2 regions of the Paraburkholderia sp. J7 genome follow, and region 1 is predicted to be linked to the other one. Evidence: predicted binding sites of a transcription regulator. Region 1 holds the regulator's gene; the other holds the start of a gene.
What was found. Region 1 encodes LexA, which represses DNA repair genes until DNA is damaged. Its sites were predicted from a motif close to ACTGTATNNNNATACAGT; they were not measured.
Positions count from the first base shown of each region.

Region 2: the regulator LexA is predicted to act here: its motif matches at 3,551-3,568, upstream of dinB (DNA polymerase IV).

Region 1 covers NZ_CAJMYZ010000020.1:163,154-171,969, forward strand. Annotated here, with positions in the region: gene U5A58_RS29125 (permease) at 1-51, shown strand, start outside; gene U5A58_RS29130 (hypothetical protein) at 156-578, shown strand; gene U5A58_RS29135 (ABC transporter permease) at 624-1,460, opposite strand; gene nodI (nodulation factor ABC transporter ATP-binding protein NodI) at 1,503-2,417, opposite strand; gene U5A58_RS29145 (universal stress protein) at 2,750-3,220, shown strand; gene U5A58_RS29150 (DUF2939 domain-containing protein) at 3,302-3,973, opposite strand; gene U5A58_RS29155 (hypothetical protein) at 4,103-4,480, opposite strand; gene lexA (transcriptional repressor LexA) at 4,535-5,185, opposite strand; gene U5A58_RS29165 (sulfate ABC transporter substrate-binding protein) at 5,488-6,537, shown strand; gene cysT (sulfate ABC transporter permease subunit CysT) at 6,680-7,579, shown strand; gene cysW (sulfate ABC transporter permease subunit CysW) at 7,576-8,556, shown strand; gene U5A58_RS29180 (sulfate ABC transporter ATP-binding protein) at 8,559-8,816, shown strand, end outside.
Region 2 covers NZ_CAJMYZ010000008.1:119,014-127,829, reverse strand. Annotated here, with positions in the region: gene U5A58_RS15245 (phospholipase D-like domain-containing protein) at 1-469, shown strand, start outside; gene U5A58_RS15240 (MFS transporter) at 518-1,177, shown strand; gene U5A58_RS15235 (AraC family transcriptional regulator) at 1,095-2,114, opposite strand; gene dinB (DNA polymerase IV) at 2,250-3,410, opposite strand; gene U5A58_RS15225 (hypothetical protein) at 3,768-3,986, opposite strand; gene U5A58_RS15220 (H-NS family nucleoid-associated regulatory protein) at 4,142-4,921, shown strand; gene U5A58_RS15215 (DUF429 domain-containing protein) at 4,989-5,639, shown strand; gene U5A58_RS15210 (gamma-glutamylcyclotransferase family protein) at 5,764-6,279, shown strand; gene U5A58_RS15205 (MurR/RpiR family transcriptional regulator) at 6,394-7,254, shown strand; gene U5A58_RS15200 (C45 family peptidase) at 7,454-8,533, shown strand; gene U5A58_RS15195 (aspartate aminotransferase family protein) at 8,562-8,816, shown strand, end outside.

The DNA of each region.
Region 1 (8,816 bases):
GTGTTCTTCGGCATCGTCGCGGGGCTCGCGGCGGTCACCCTCGGCTTCTAGGGACGTCGCGACGAGGCAGTCGCCATGCGTTCAGCGTTGGCATTCTTGTAATACGCGGGCGGTTCGCCGTCCGCCACGGAGCGGGCCTCGGCCCGAAAACCAGCATGGCAAAGCAAAAAACCAATCCGAAACTCGAGCAGGCGCTCACGCGCGGCGACCTCGCCATCCGCCAGGCCAATTCGGCCCGCGCCACCGCAGTGCTGCGCGCGCTCGGCAAGATGATCGTCGAGGCTTCGGCCACCATCGGCGTCGAAGCGGACACCTCGATTCCCGACGGCGATCGCATTTACGACCCGGCCGACGGTCTGTGGCCGCAGTCGCTGCTGGTTTCGCTCGATGGCCCGGTGGAGGAGTCGGACCCGGAAGAGATCCGCACGGTGCGTTTGCTTGCCCAGACCCAATCGACGATGTTTCGCGTGGAATGGCATCGCGCCGACGGCAAGATCGGCCGCCAGGAAGGCGGCCCGTTCGCAACGGTCGCGTTTATTTCGGACGTCGATATTCCCTGGGGAGACGACGAGGACTGAGTGCCTCGCGATGCCTTAGCGTGCCTTAATGTGCTTAAACGTCCTTCAACGCATCATGCGCCGGCGAAACAGCACCGAAGCGATCGCGAACGGCACCACCACGTAAATCGCGAGCACGAGCAGGTGCAGTCCGGCCTGCTCGACAGGCCGGTCGAGCATGGCGGGGCGGATCAACGCGACGGCGTGCGCGAGCGGCAGCATCAGCGTGATGTGCTGCGCGGCCGCGGGCAACTGTGCGATCGGGAAGAACACGCCCGAGAGCAGCAGCATGGGCGTGAGCACGAGCGTTTGATAGAACATGAAGAAGTCGTAGGACGGCGCGAGCGCGGTGACGATCATCGCGCAACTCGCGAACGCGAGGCCCGCAAGCGCGATCACGGGCAGCGCGAGCAGCATGGAAGGAAAACTCGCGTAGCCGAGCAAACCGGCCACCACCATGATCGCCGCGCCCGAGAGCATCGACTTGCTCGCGGCCCACATGACTTCGCCTAGCACGACGTCGCCAAGCGTGAGCGGCGTGTGCATGATCGCCTCCCACGTGCGCTGCACGTGCATGCGCGAGAAGCCCGAGTACATTGACTCGAAGCTCGCCGACATCATGACCGAGGACGACACCGTCCCCGCCGCGAGAAACGCGATGTACGAGACGCCGTCGACGTGCCCCACCATCAGCCCAAGCCCGAAGCCGAGACCGAAGAGATAGATCATCGGGTCGGCGAGATTGCCGAACATCGACGCAAGGGCGAGCTTGCGCCAGACCAGATAATTGCGCCGCCACACGGCGATCCAGTGCGTGGCGTTCGAAGGCAGCGCGGCGCGCGGCTCGCGCATGGGCGCCTGGGTGGGGCGCGAGGGCGTCGGGTTGTTGGTGCGTGTCTGCATGGTGTCCTTGGCGATTCGTATGCCGCCGTCAATCCTGGCGCATTAATCCTGCATCTCGCGGCCTGTGAGCCGCAGGAACACGTCTTCGAGATTCGCGGGCCGGTGCAGGTAGCGTAGATCGGAGCGGTGGCGCAGCTTCGCATGCACGGGCGCGGGGTCGTCGACATAGCAGAATAGCGTCTCGCCGCTGATCTCCGTGCGCTTCGCATCGGCTGCAAGCTCGTCGCGCAGCGAGACCGGGTCCGGGCCGTACACCTCGATCACATCGCAGCCGATCTCCGATTCGATCAGCGCCTTGGGCGCACCCTCGGCGATCTTGCGGCCCTCCTCGATCACGCAGACGCGATTGCAAAGTCGTTCGGCCTCCTCCATGAAATGCGTGGTGAGGAGAATCGTCTTGCCGCGCGCGAGCAGCGAGCGCAGCCGCTCCCAGATCAAATGCCGCGCCTGCGGGTCGAGGCCTGTCGTGGGCTCGTCCATCACGAGCACGTCGGGGTCGTTCACGAGCGCGCGCGCCAGTGTGAGACGACGGCGCATGCCGCCCGAAAGCTCACCTACGCGCGCATCGGCCTTGCTTTCGAGGCGCGCGAATTCGAGCAGTGGCGCGACGAGGTCACGCGTTTCACGCGCGGACAAGCCGAAGTAACGGCCGAACACGAGCAAGTTCTCGCGCACGGTGAAGTCGGGGTCGAGATTGTCGAACTGCGGCACGACACCCACGCGCTGGCGGGCGTGACGCGCGCGCGCGGGCACCGGCTCGCCACACAGGCTGATGCGACCCGCATCGGGCGAGACGATGCCGAGCAGCATGCGCAGCGTCGTGGTTTTCCCGGCGCCATTGGGGCCGAGCAGCCCGAAGCACTCACCGGGGAGGACGTTGAACGACAGGCCGTTGACGACCGTCCTGTCTCCGTAATGTTTGATGACCTGCTCGAATTCGATGGCGGGTGCGGGCATGGACCAGTTGAACGTGAGTCGAACGGGCGTCGCGCGAGGCGCACGCAAAGCGAACGCAAAAGCAAACGAACAATCGCGCGAAACAAGGCGGCCCATTTTAGTGCATTGCTGCGTGGCGGGTTGGGCGGCGCTTCCAGGCCGTGCGACGTGGCACGAGGCGATTGCATGTCGCGGCAAGCATCAGGCCATGCACAAGAGGTGTGCGTTGCCTAAGACGTATCTGGCGGTTTTCGATGCCCACCTGGCGTTTTCCAGCCCTTGCGTGTGGAATTGCGGCGCACCATCATGAGAATCGCACAGCCTGCAAATCACGCGGGCGGGGAGAAGCGATCATGGCGAGCTACAAAAAAATTCTGCTCTGTTACGACGGCTCGCGCGAAGGCCGCAAGGCACTGCGTTGCGGCGCCGACCTTGCGCTCGATCTGCAGGCGGAAACGCATCTGCTCTCGGTTGTCGACATGCGCTCGACGATCGCGCAGAGCGCGGGCCTGCTGACCGATGTGGCCTGCGGCCGCTTCGAGGAAACGGCGCGCGAAATCCTTCAGGAAGGCGTGGACTGGCTAACCGAGCGTGGCGTGCGCGCCCAGGGGCACTTCGCGTTCGGGCATCCGATCGACGAAATCGCAAATCTGGCCAACGAACTGAATGCCGACCTCGTGGTGGTGGGTCACCGCTGCCGCACGGGGCTTTCGCGCTGGTGGATGGGCGCGGGCAATACGCCGCTGCTCGACCGCGTGTCGTGCAGCATTCTCGTGGCGTGTTCGTCGGCGGCTGAGGAAAAACAGCAGCAAGCCGCCGCTTAGTTGATCGAGCGGGATCAAGCGGGAACAAGCGGGCCGGTTCGCACAGAACCGGCCTGTTTCCGCTTTCGCTTCCAATCTGTCTCAGTTCGAGACGTTTCCTTCGTCTAGCTCGACCGCTGCGAGCTTCCACGAGAAGAGCCCGTGACGCTGCAGGATGGCGGCATAGTGCTCGCCCGTATTGCCGCGCTCCCACGTGAGCGCGAATTCATTGAGGCCGCGATAGCCGGCCGTGGTGACCGGCCGAGCCTCGGGCGCGGGATTGCCCGACGCCGCTGGGGGCGATGACGGCGCCGATTCTGCCGATTGCGCGGATTCTGCCGATTGCTCGCCGGACTCCGCCGGCGGCGGCGCGTGCGGCCGGTCGCCAGGCTTGCCCGTCGGCGGCATGCCGCTCAGCAGGGCGGCCACGCCTTCCGGCGTTGCGTAGGCATCCACGAGCGGACTGATCAGTGCCGCACCAATCACGGCGCCAAGGATGAGCAGCGGATTGCTGCTGTGTTGCCCTTCGACGCGCCGATGCAGCATCTCGCCAACCTGCTGCTTGAGGCTCAGGCGCAGCGCCGGGTAGTCGACGTACTCGTTGAGCGTGGCGGCGTCGCGAGCGTCGGCGGCGGCTTTCATGTGTTTCACCGCGATATAGGGCGACGCATACGCGTAGCCAAGCGCGCCAACAACCATGGCGAGCGCAACGGCGATCGCTACGGGCTTCTTCCAGCCTTGGGATTTACGTGGGGTTGAGGGAGATTCCGTCATCGGCATAGGGCTAATCGTTCAAACAGGGTGTTGACCGCAAACCCGGTCAAACGATCCCGACCGTAACCTCTTCTCACATTTGAGCCGCGTATTGGCGAATTCGCGGCGTAATTCGCGCTCGATTCGACCTTACTTCGCCAGCGCTGCAGGCAGGTCGCTGTGCTGCTCCGCGATGCAGCGGTCGATCGCACGGCAGACCGCGTCAACCGTGCCGACGAGAATGAGCCGCGACTGACCTTGATAGACCCGCACCGGCGCGCGGCGCATGGGCTGCTCGGTGTTGAGCGTGCTGTTGAGCGACACGCGCGCAAACGCCGGCTGGGCCGAGGGCAGCGCCGGCAGGTCGGCCGTGCTGGCGGCCACCATCTCTGGCGAGTCTTCGAAGAGCGAGCCGCTCAGTGCGGCGGCCGAGTCGCGCACCTCGCGCACCGCGCAAGAGGCGATTCCACGGAGGTGGCGAAGACGGCCGAATTGACGGAAGGGCAGCAAGCGGGCAAGGCGTTCCATGACTCTCTCCAGGTAGTGCGTAAACTCAGCGCACAACGCGCGCAGACGGATTGCTTAGAATTCTGTGGGGCGGATCAGGCCAACCGCGATGCCTTCCAGCGCGAATTCCGCGCTGCCAGCCTCGACAAAAATATTGTCGTAATCGGGGTTCTCGGCGATCAGTTCGAGCCCGTTCGAACGGCGCTTCAGCCGCTTCACGGTGACGTCGTCGCCAAGGCGCGCCACGATGATCTGCCCGTCTTTCGCTTCGGCCTTCTTCTGCACGGCGAGCAGGTCGCCGTCGAGAATGCCGGCGTCGCGCATGGAAAGGCCGCGCACTTTCAGCAGATAGTCAGGGCGGCTCGAGAACAGTGCCGGGTCGCACATGTAGTTCTGCGAGATGTGTTCCTGCGCGAGGATAGGGCTACCCGCTGCGACGCGGCCAACGAGCGGCAGTGAGAGCTGCATGATGCTCGGGTGCGGGAGCGTGAACTGGTGCGGCAGGTCGTCGGGCCCCGGCATGAGGCGGATGCCGCGCGAGGCGCCCGCAGCCAGTTCGATCACGCCCTTGCGCGCCAGCGCGCGCAGATGCTCCTCCGCGGAGTTGGCCGAGCTGAAGCCGAGTTCGGCCGCGATCTCGGCGCGCGTGGGCGGGAAGCCCGTGCGTTCGATCGCCCGGCGAACCAGATCGAAAACCTGCTGCTGTCGTGCGGTGAGTTTGGTCATGGCGCCACTGTATGTTTGAACAGGTAACTGTATTTTTATACAGTACTCGCCACTTTTCAAGTGTTACTTGAAGTTCGTCAACTGAGCGTTGCTATCAGGCCGTTTTCCCGCGTTTGTGCGGACGAAACCGCGCTCCAGCAGCGACTTCCTCTGTCCTTACCACTTTTGCGTATTAAAAAATGAGAAAACATCATTTTTAATAATGTAAGCGGATCGCTAGACTGGCCTCCATCGTTAGCTGCAATTCGCAGATGCGCACGGATGAGCGCGAACGAGCACACACGAAAACGGAGAACAGATAGATGGGCACGACACATACGGGGCGCGCAGGCTGGCTGAAATCACTGGCGGCAAAACTGGTTATCGGCGTTGCGCCGCTCGTCGCAGTTGCGGCGATGGCGCCCGTGGCCGCTCACGCGGACACGTCGCTGCTCAACGTCTCCTACGATCCGACGCGCGAGCTGTACCAGGACATTAACGAGGCCTTCATCAAGCAGTGGAAGGCGAAGACGGGCGAAACGCTCACCATCAAGCAGTCGCACGGCGGCTCGGGTGCGCAGGCGCGCTCGGTGCTCGACGGCCTGCAGGCCGACGTCGTGACGCTGGCGCTCGCATGGGACATCGACGCGCTCGCCAACAAGGGCATCGTTGCGAAGGACTGGCAAAAGCGTCTGCCCGACAACGCCTCGCCGTACACGTCGACGATCGTGTTTCTCGTGCGCAAGGGCAACCCCAAGCACATCAAGGACTGGGACGATCTGACGAAGCCGGGCGTGTCGATCGTCACGCCGAATCCGAAGACCTCGGGCGGCGCGCGCTGGAACTATCTCGCGGCGTGGGCCTATGCGCTGCACCAGCCGGGCGGCAACGAGCAGAAGGCCAAGGACTTCGTCTCGAAGCTCTACAAGAACGCGGGCGTGCTCGACTCGGGCGCGCGAGGCGCGACGACGAGCTTCGTGCAGCGCGGTATCGGCGATGTGCTGATCGCATGGGAGAACGAAGCATTCCTTTCGCTCAAGGAATTCGGCCCGGACAAGTTCGAGATCGTGGTTCCCTCGGTGAGCATTCTGGCTGAGCCGCCGGTTGCGGTGGTGGACAAGGTCGTCGAAAAGAAGGGCACGCGTAAGGAGGCCGAGGCCTACCTGCAGTTCCTCTATAGCGAAGAGGGCCAGGAGATCGCCGCGAAGAACTTCTACCGTCCGCGTTCGGACAAGGTCCCGGCGGCGCTCACGGCGAAGTTTCCGAAGCTCAAGCTCTACACGGTCGACGACACGTTCGGCGGCTGGACCAACGCGCAGAAGACGCATTTCGCAGATGGCGGCGTGTTCGATTCGATCTACCAGCCGCAGTAAGTCACGCAACACCGCTGTACCGCAGTACCGGTTGGCAGTCGATCACGACGCGACCGCATAACAAAGAAGCGCGCCCACGGGCGCGCTTTTCGGCGCCGCCGGCGAACCCGGCAAGCGCGCAACCCATGTCTGGACGATGAGCATGACAACGTTTCGATTGCGCAAGCCCAGTGCGCTGCCGGGCTTCGGCGTGACGCTCGGCATCACGGTGGCTTACCTGAGCCTCGTGGTGCTCATTCCGCTTGCCGCCACCTTCCTCAAGACGGCGACGCTCGACTGGAGCCAGTTCGTGCGCGCCGTGTGGTCGCCGCGTGTGATCGCTTCGTACCGGCTCACGTTCACGGCTGCGCTCGGCGGGGCGCTCATCAACGCGGTGTTCGGCTTCCTGCTCGCGTGGGTGCTCGTGCGCTATCCATTCCCGTTCAAACGCGTGATCGATGCGCTCGTCGATCTGCCGTTCGCGCTGCCGACTTCCGTCGCGGGCATTTCGCTCGCCGCCGTGTACGCGGGCAATGGCTGGATTGGCCAGTTCCTGGAACCGCTCGGTCTGAAGATCGCGTTCACGCCGCTTGGCGTGCTCGTCGCGCTGACCTTCATCGGCTTGCCGTTCGTCGTGCGCACGGTGCAGCCGGTGCTCGAAGACTTCGAGCGCGAGCAGGAGGAGGCCGCCGCGTGCCTTGGCGCTTCGCGCTGGCTCACGTTCCGCCGCGTCGTGCTGCCCGCGGTGCTGCCGGCGCTGCTCACCGGCTTCGCGCTCTCGTTCGCGCGCGCGCTGGGCGAGTATGGCTCGGTCATCTTCATCGCCGGCAACGTGCCGATGAAGTCGGAGATCACGTCGCTTCTCATCATCACGAAGCTCGAACAATACGACTACGCCGGCGCGACCGCGCTTGCCGTGATGATGCTCTGCGTTTCGTTCGTCATGCTGCTTCTCATCAACTCGCTGCAGTGGTATTTGCAACGCCGGACGAGCCGGGGCGTTTCGGCCGGCAGCGCGCCGACTGCCGTGGTGGGCGCAACCGTCGCGGGAGGTGCGCAATGAGCACGCTGCCGCAACAACGAAGCACGCGCCGGCCGGATCCGGTCACCGAAGCGCCGTGGGTGCGCTGGCTCCTGACCGGCATCGCGCTCGCGTTTCTCGCGCTCTTTCTCGTGGTGCCGCTTGTCGCCGTGTTCTGGCAGGCGCTTTCGAAGGGCATTGGCTTCTACTTCACGTCGCTCGTCGACCCCGACGCACTCTCCGCGATCAAGCTCACGCTGATCACCGCGGCGATCGCGGTGCCGCTGAATCTGGCCTTCGGTCTCGCGGCTTCGTGGGCGATCGCGAAGTTCGAGTTTCGCGGCAAGGCGCTGCTCACCACGCTGATCGACCTGCCGTTTTCGGTCTCGCCCGTGATCTCGGGTCTCATCTATGTGCTGCTGTTCGGCGCTCAGGGGTGGCTCGGGCCGTGGCTCGAAGACCATAACGTGCAGATCATCTTCGCGGTGCCGGGCATCGTGCTCGCCACGATCTTCGTGACGTTCCCGTTCGTCGCGCGCGAGCTGATTCCGCTGATGCAGGCGCAAGGCAACGATGAAGAAGAGGCCGCGCACGTGCTGGGCGCCTCGGGCTGGCAGATGTTCCGCCGCGTGACGCTGCCCAACATTCGCTGGGGCTTGCTGTACGGCGTGATTCTTTGCAACGCGCGCGCGATGGGCGAGTTCGGTGCGGTTTCGGTGGTGTCGGGCCATATTCGCGGCCAGACCGATACGATGCCGCTGCACGTCGAGATCCTTTACAACGAGTACAACTTCGCGGCGGCCTTTGCCGTGGCATCGCTGCTCGCGTTGCTCGCGCTCGTCACGCTCGGCCTGAAGCTGCTCGCGGAGCGCCGTCTCTCGGCGCAACTGCGCAGCGCCGATGACATTCCCGCCTACGCAGGCCCGCAGCCGGTGGCCGCACAACCCGTTTCACAACATGCGACAGATCACGCAACGGCGCGCGCCGTGCGCCAACCGATTCAAGTAGGGGAGCAGTAACCATGGGCATCACCGTCAGCAATCTGCACAAGCGCTTCGGCGACTTCACCGCCCTCGACAACGTCTCGCTCGACTTTCCGCCGGGCGAACTGGTTGCGCTGCTCGGACCGTCCGGTTGTGGCAAGACCACGCTGCTGCGCGTGATCGCGGGCCTCGAATACGCCGACGCGGGCCAGGTCGTGCTGCAAGGCCAGGACGTGGGCGAAGTGGGCGCGCGTGAGCGCCAGGTGGGCTTCGTGTTCCAGCATTACGCGCTGTTC
Region 2 (8,816 bases), on a different contig from region 1:
CGCGCTCTATCATCGAAGCAAGGAAAACCGCGATATCATCGACGCGTCGTACTTTTCCCCGGCGACCGTGCCCGAAGGATTCGAGCCTGAGCTTCGGCTTTTTCCCGGCGAAGTCGCGCCTGGTTACGCACCAGTCATCATCCACCATAAATTCATTGTCATCGATGCCGAGGGAGGCAATCCGATTGTCTACACAGGCTCGGCAAACATGAGCAACAACTCGGAGCATTTCAATGACGAGAACCTGCTCGAAATAAAGGACACGCGAATTGCCGCCATTTACCTCGCCGAGTTCATGCGGCTATACGAGCACTATCGGGCTCGCGCCATTGGCATCGAAGCGCAGCAGCGTAGAACCGTTCAACGGCTGATGCTGCAACCCGACCGCAAGTGGGCGGACAAATACTACAAGGCGAATAGTCCGGAGGAGAAGGCACGGATTGCATTGGCAGCAAGCCCGGCCAACTGAAGTCAATGACGCATTCGCACGACGACGCTCGCCCGCGTTTCGCGGTCGATGAATCCTGCGTGGGCTCGCGCGTGTTATCTGGCGTTGCTGGGCGCATCCCTGGGGCTGCTAATCACCAGCACGGTGTCGCCGGCAGCGCTCGCTTCGTGGGGCTGGCGCATCCCGTTCGTGATCGGTCTTCTGATTGCACCAGTCGGCCTCTATGTTCGCCTGCGGCTTCGCGACGAACCGACTTTCACCAACAGCGCCAGACATGCCGGCACACCGCTTGCCCAACTGTGTCGCGCACATGGGAGGAGGACGCTGATGATCATGGGGCAAACCATACCGGTGTACGCGATCGTCTACTTCATGCCGAGCTATGCGACACGTGTGATGCACATGCCCGCGATCACCGGATTCATGGCTTCCGCGTTGTCTGCTTTGCTGCTGGTATGCGTTCAGTGTTGCGCTATTCGGCAGCACCGCTCAATTCATTGTGACCGGTTTGATCAAATGGAGCGGCAATCCCTTGTCTGCGGCTTGGCATGTCGCGCCCGCGTGTTGCGTGAGCTTTTGCGCGCTGACGTTTTTCAAGGAGCGGTGCGTCGGACCATGAACCTGGCGCACAGGGAATCGACGCCTGTCAGCGCGACTGCAGCCGCCTGCCAGCGAGCGCCCGAAAATCCTGTGGCGCCATGTCGTACGCGCGCCGGAAGGCGCGTGTGAAATCAGAGGCGCTTTTGAAGCCGAGTCCGTAGGCAATCTCGATCACCGTGACGTGCGAATACCGGACCAGTTCATCGGCTGCGCGACGTAGCCTAAGGTTTCGGATATAAGCGCCAAGGCCGCCTTCGTGCTGAAACAGGCGATAGAGGGTTGGGCGAGGAAGTGCAAGCGCATTGAGCACACTTTCAGGGGAGAGGTCGCTTTCAGTCAGGTGCGCCTGAATATAGCGCCGTACCTGAGCGAACATCGCCGCCCGGGCTGCCGCACGAGTGTCGCCGTTCAGGCCCGCTTGCCGTCCAAACGCTGCGACAAGCAGCTCCGCCGCCTCGCGTATGGCGCCGTCCGCCTCCGCGGCGCTCAGGCTTGCGATTCTCCCACTGAGCGTCGCAACGTGTTCGGTAATCAGCGGCACAAGTGGCATCGACGCGTGAAGCATACGGCCATGGATGGCTTCCGGATCAGGAAACACCTTTTGCACCAACTCGCCCGGCACGAAAAACGTGATCACCCTGCATGCCTGGCGTTGCATTCGAATCGCCTGGTTCAGATCGAGCGCAAGAATGCTGGCGGGCGAGGGAGTACTGTCGCGCTGCGAGGCGCGCGTAACCACGTTCTCAACGCCACCCTCCAGAAACACATGGAAGACGAAGTCGCGTACCCGGTCTGTCGAAATCCGTGCCTGAGAGCGTTCGAGCACAAGCAGGTCCGACCGGCAATCCGTAAATACAAGGTTATTCACCGCATAGCGGTCAATTGAGGCCTGAAACGGCCTCTCCAGGGCGGATCGCGAGGGCACCACGTCAATAAGATGACCCACTCGATCCCGCCAGGCGAGCAAGCGACGTTCTGGCGGTTCGCCCTGCACACTGAAATGATTGTGGGCAATGCCATGTTCAAATGGACGGAAGACGTCGACCGTGGGTACGCGCGAGCTCATGCGAAGAAGTCTTTGCTGAAATGTGCCTGAAAGTCTTCTGGAATAGACGCTTCGAGAATCTAACCGAAATTCTGCCCGTAGTGAATTGTTCGAAAAAGGCCTGTTTCGGATCGATCGAACGCCGGCGATCGAGCGTCAGCAATCGAAAGGCAACTCGCCCTGCGTCGGCACGGCGGCGGATGCAGTACCCGTGGCGCGCTCGAGAGAGCCAATGCGTACACCGATGAGGCGGATTCTCCGATCCAGCGACACGCGCTTCAGGCATTCGCCGACAGCTCGCCGGATAGCCACGACATCTGCCACCGGTTCGGTGAGCGAGAGGTCGCGAGTGACGATCTTGAAGTCGGCGAACTTGATTTTCAGGCCTACCGTTCGGCCGCGGTACCCTTTGCGCTGAAGATCCTCGGTGACCCGTTCGCAAAGGCGCGTCAACGCCGGCGTCAGGACCGCACGATCGCGCACGACATGCATATCACGCTCGAACGTCGTTTCCCGGCTCATGGACTTTGGCTCGGAGGAAACCACGACGGCGCGATCGTCGAGGCCTCGGGCAATTCTGGCCAGCCACGCGGCGTACGTGCGCCCGAAGTGCTCCTGCAATAGTCCGAGGTCAGCCGAGGCCAACTCACCGACCGTTCCGATCCCGAGGCTCGCCAAGCGTTCACTTGCACGCGGGCCGATGCCATTCACTTTCTTTGCCGGAAGCGGCCAGATGCGCGACTCGAGGTCGTCCATCGTGAGTATGGTGAGACCATTCGGCTTATCCAGCTCCGAGCCGATTTTTGCGAGCAGTTTGTTCGGTGCGATGGCGATAGAGCAAGTGAGGCGGGTCGCTTCGTGCACGGCCGTCTTGATCCGGTTTCCAAGTTCGCTCGATTCGCCCTCGATGCCCGTGAGGTCAATGTAGATCTCGTCGATGCCCCGGTCTTCGATCTGGTCCGTGAACGTGCGCACCACGTCTTTGAACTGGCGCGAATAGCGCCGGTACGAATCAAAGTCAGTAGGCAGCAGGATGGCATCGGGCGCGAGTTGTGCGGCCTTCATCATGCCCATCGCGGAGAAAACGCCGAGGGCGCGCGCTTCGTAGGTCGAAGTCGTGACCACGCCGCGGCCCACATAGTCGCGCAGTCGCGCAAAGCGGCGCGTGCCGTCGGGCAGGACTTCTGGTGCCGCATTGCGCCCGCCGCCGATCACGACGGGTTTGCCGCGCAATTCGGGGTAGCGCAGCAGTTCGACGGATGCATAAAAAGCGTCCATGTCGAGATGCGCAATGCGGCGTGTGCGGTGGCTTGTCACGTTGCAACTACTGTGGAATTGTCCGGGCGGTCCTTGAGCATTTGCGCCGCAATGCAGTGCCCGCACGATTGTTCATCTGTTTTCCCAGTCGAAGTTCACGGTCGGAAACTCGGCAAGCCGCGCACTCACTGCGCCATAGTACTGTATGTTTGCACAGTATTCTACCGCATGCTTCCGGCTGTACCGCTAACTTCTTTCAGTGGGAAAAAATCCTGGTTGTGTCGCGCAAAGGGGCTTCGATGATCAATTCGCGCACGCCGCCGATTCTGAATAACGCGTAAGAACAGGATGGATTGAAGTGGAGGGGGCGAAGTACGCCGGGCAGGCGTGTGTTTTATCATTGCGCAACGATTGGCGCTATCCGTTGGTATCCACCCAGGCACGTGCCCATGCGAGTCCTGCCTCCTGCGCAGCATCCTCGGAATTAAACAAATCCAGAACGCCTGAAGCGTTGATGAGTTTGTTGTCCCGGGTCACGGTGCCGCTCCCCGCATAGCGTTCAGGCGTGAGGATCTCCGATTGTTGCGCGATAGCGTGGCCCCACAAAACATATCCCTTGTATATTTCTCTTTCCATATCTTGTCCAAACGTCGGTGTCGTACCCAATTCACTCACCAGCCTGATTCGGACGCGGCGTTGCGAGCGGGTCAGAAATAGACAGTAATGTTTCTCACTGCTGAACGCAAAGTAATTCGGTACCAAATGTTGTATTCGTCGTCCGATGTGGCATAGTGGGAAAAACTATCTCATCAAAGGAAAAACCACGAATGGCCACACTCCAATCAATTCAGGCACGAATCGCAAAGTTGCAGGCTCAGGCAGAATCGTTGGCGACAACGAAATCGACGGCAGTACTCGAAAAGATTCGCGGTTTGATGGACAAGCATGCCGTGACGCTTGCCGAAATTGAGGCATTCGTCGGCAAGCGTCGCGGCCGCAAACCGGGAAAAGCGGTTACGGCGAAGCAGGGTTCGTCCGCTGCGAAGTATCTCGATCCCAAAACTGGCGCGACGTGGACTGGCCATGGTCGTGCTCCCGCGTGGATTGCAAAGGCAAAGGACCGAAGCAAGTTCCTGGTTGCCGATGCAGCACCGAAATCGGCTGCCGCTGTGAAAGCGCCTAAGGCGGGTAACTACGTGCGTGGACCGCAGCCGCCGAAATATCGTGACCCGAAAACCGGCGCGACGTGGTCCGGTCGTGGCACCGCACCGGCATGGCTCGCCGGCGCGAAGGACCGGTCGAAGTTCCTGATTGAAAAGGCCGAGCCTGCGGCGAAGCCGGCCAAGACGCCGGCAGCGAAGAAGGCGGCTGCAAAGACGAACACGGCAACCAAAAAGGTATCTACGAAGAAGGCAGCGCCGGCACGCAAGGCTGCTGCGAGGAACGCCGCAGCCGCGAAGTCACCCGTCGCGCGAAAAGTGCGTGCGCCGAAGCTCGTAGTGGCGGCGCCTGTCGAAGTTGCCGCGCCTCAGGTGGCGGCTGAAGGTGCGGGCACGGCCGCCGCAGCCTAAGTGACACACCGGGCTGCAAGCATGCTAGCAGCCCGGTTCAACGCTTGATACGCGTGGCGGGGACCGCTTGAACACATGCACGGTCGCTGGCATCGATGTAGGCGGAGACAAAAAGGGCTGCCATCTAGTCATTCTGGAGGGCGGTCGAGCGTTCCGGCCTCCGGATGCGAAAACGCCTCAACAGATGCTGCAGGCGTGTCTTGAGTACGACGTTCAGGCCGTTGGAATAGACGCTCCTTGCCGATGGGGCGTTGAAGGCGAAGGGCGGCGTGCGGAAAGGGAACTTGCGCGTCAACATATCTTTTCCTTTGCCACGCCAACTCGAAAGCGGGCAGATGAGAACCCGAGTCGCTTCTACCGGTGGATGTTCAACGGAGAGCAGATTTACGAAGTCTTCTCTTCCACCTGGCCGCTGCTGGCATCTCGCGCATTCGAAGGCGGGCGTGTGAGCTTCGAAACGTTTCCCCATGCCGTGACCTGTGCGCTCCGGGGCAAGGAGGGAACGTCCGCGAAGCAAAAGCGCTGGCAACGACCCAAAGTACTGGAAAGCGCAAAAATCGACGCCTCAGGATTGAAGTCTATTGACGACTTCGATGCCGCACTGTGTGCACTGTGCGCGAGATACCTGATCGAAGGGCAGACGTATGCGTACGGCGACACGAAAGGCGGTTATATTCATGTCCCGATTCCGCTTGCCCTAAATATGCGCCACCAATGAGTCTGGCGTGTGCATCCTCGCACCGTGCTGCGAACTCATTTCGGAAGCAGAAGGGCCGGTTTGAGATACATGGGCACCGTGTTCTTCTTGCTGAGCTGCAATTGTCACGAGGGCAATCACAGCAATGAACTCGAGCAACGAATTTTCTTATTTCGCTTACGGCTCCAATATGTCGGTACGACGCCTCGCTGCGAGGCTGCCGTCAGCGAAGGTGGTCACCACGGGGTTCGTGACGGGCTACAAACTCGCGTTCGACAAATTGAGCAAAAAGGACGGCTCCGGTAAATGCGATTGTGAGCACACAGGAAACGCTGGTGACAGAGTCTATGGTGTCATTTTCTCGGTGGTGAGTAGCGAACGAGAGGCGCTCGACACATTCGAGGGAGCGGGGAAGGGCTACGAACCATTGAGTATTCGGGTGGAGACCGCGATTGGCGGAATGTATGCACTGACCTACGTCGCCACGAAAAAGCAACCGGGTCTGCTGCCATACCACTGGTACAAGCATCATGTATTGGTAGGCGCAAAGGAGGCGAACCTGCCTGAAGATTATGTGCGGGCAATCGAAGCGGTTGTCTCCATCGACGACCCCGACCTGGTTCGAACTGAGACGGAGCTTCGGACTTACTCGGCGAGTTAATTAAGCAGCGGCCGATTCGGCAAAATTCCTTTGCCGCTCACCAATCTGTCCCGACTTGCAACAACTGGCAACACGAGTGGTAACATTTGTTGTCACCCACTGCCCGAGCGACGCATGCCAGACAGTTTCGACCAGCTCGCCGCGCTGATTCGCGCGCGTTTCTCCGACTTGAGCCCGCAGTTCCAGACCGGCGCTGCCTTTCTGCTCGACCACCCCGACGAGGTTGCCGTCTCGTCCATGCGCAAGGTGGCCGAGCGCGCCAACGTGCAGCCCGCTTCGCTCGTGCGGCTTTCCCAGCAACTGGGTTTTCCGGGCTGGAACGAGCTGCGGGACCTGTTCGTCGCGCGGGTGCGAACGCGGCCGGAGCCGCTTTCCTCGCGGGCGCGCTCACTCGTGGCGGGCAGCGCCAAGGACGGTCTCGCGCGCGACCTGCTCGTGGCGCAGCAGCACAATCTGGAGGCGAGCGCTGCGCACAACACACGCTCGATGGTCGAGGCGGCGCGTGTATTGCGCCGCGCGAAACACGTGCATGTGGCGGGTTTCCGCTCGTGCTATGCGGTGGCGTTCGGGCTCGTCTACGGTTACCGCCTGTTCCGGCCTTCCGTGTCCTTGCTGGGCGGCGAGGCGGGCACGCTGGAGATGCAGTTGCTCGGCATCGAGCGCGACAGCGCAACGATTGTTGTCAGCTTCGCACCGTACTCGGTCGAGGCGGTGCGCGTGGCCGAGGCCGCGCTTGCCAAAGGCAGCCGCCTGATCGCGATTACCGATAGTGCCGTCTCGCCTATCGCGCTGAACGCCGACAAGGCGCTGATCTTCACGCACGAAAGCCCGTCGTTTTTCCCTTCGCTCGTGGCGGCGACGGCGCTGGCCGAGTCGCTTGTCGCCCATCTGGTGGCACTCGAAGGCTCGGGTGCGATCGCGCAGCTCGAGCAGGTCGAGCGTACGTTGAACGCCCGCGGCGTTTACGTGCCCTGAGCGCGCCGCTCCGGCATTTCCGCACCCTTTCACACTCGCTTTTCCGCAGGAGGATGCCGTCGCAAAACGGCATCCGGCCTTGTTTTATCCGTTTGTATTGCATTTGTTGTTATTTGCATTTAAATTGACAACATATGTTGTTGAGGCGTATAAAGCACACTATCCGAAGACCCATCGCGGTAGCGAAGCGAGAAAACCGATGCAGGAACTAAACACCCTCCGGGGGCCGGCCATTCGGGCGGCTGGCTCGCCCGAGGCGATCGGGCGGCAGCTCGGCGCACACGTGAAGCCTATCTTTGCCGACTATATGGCGCAAAGCAGCGCCTGGCAGGCGGTGAGCCGTTGGCGCGGCAGTGCGTTCGCGCAGCAACTGCGCGCCGCAGCCACACACCATTTCCCGGCCTATGTCGCGGAAATCGACGCCATGGCACAGGCGCTGGACTGGTCCGCAGACGACCTGTTCCTCTGGAATTGCCGCGGCGAGCTGATCCACAACGCGCCGGACGGCTGCACGACGCTTGCAGCGCGCACGCCTGCCGCGGGCCTCATTGCGCACAACGAAGACGGCGACCCCTGGCTGCGCGGCCGCTGCAGTGTGGTCGAGGTCGAGCCGGAAGGAAAGCCCGGTTTCGTGAGCTTTTACTATCCGGGCTCGCTGCCGGGACATACCTTTGCGGCCACGCGTGGGGGGCTTGCGCAAGCGATCAACAACGTGCGCATTCGCGACCCGCGCGCGGGTGTGCCGCGCATGGTCCTCGCGCGCGCCGTGCTCGATTGCGCGACGCTGGCAGACGCCCTCGCGCTGCTGCGCGACACGCCGCGAGCGAGCGGCTTCCACCACACGATCGGCGGGACAGACGAGGCGGGCGAGGTGCGTGTGTATAGCGTCGAAGCCACCGCGCAGCGCACTTCGGTGCACGAAGTGAGCACGCCCTCGGGCCACGCGAATCACCTGATCCACGCGGGCTGCGAGCGTGAGTCGCAGATCATCACCGAATCGTCGCGCGATCGCCAGGTCCGTCTCGCCGAGTTGTTGCCCACGCTTGGCACGCAGCCCGACGGCGTGGCGTTCGTGCAGGCACTGCAAGACCGCGCGGGCGCTGGCCTGCCGATTTTCCGCGACGACCCGCACGACCCGGACGACGAAAACACGCTCGCCACGGCCTGCATGCACGTCGAACCGCGCGGCGTGGCGCTCGACGTCTGGCAGGGCGGCGAGCGCGTGCTCGACGTCTTTATCGATTCGAACGCGCGCCATGCCGACGGCGCGACCCGTTAATCATTCACGGACTTCATCGAGGACACATATGACCAAGGTGTTTCATCGAATGCCGAAGCAAACCCTACCCGTCGCGGTGGCGGGCGAGGGCATCGAAATCATCGATTCCACTGGCAAGCGCTATATCGACGCGAGCGGCGGTGCCGCCGTCTCGTGCCTGGGCCACAGCAACCAGCGCGTGATCGAGGCGATCAAGCGGCAAGCGCAACAACTGCCGTACGCGCACACCTCGTTCTTCACGACTGAAGCCTCGGAACAGCTGGCCGAACATCTCATTGCCGCC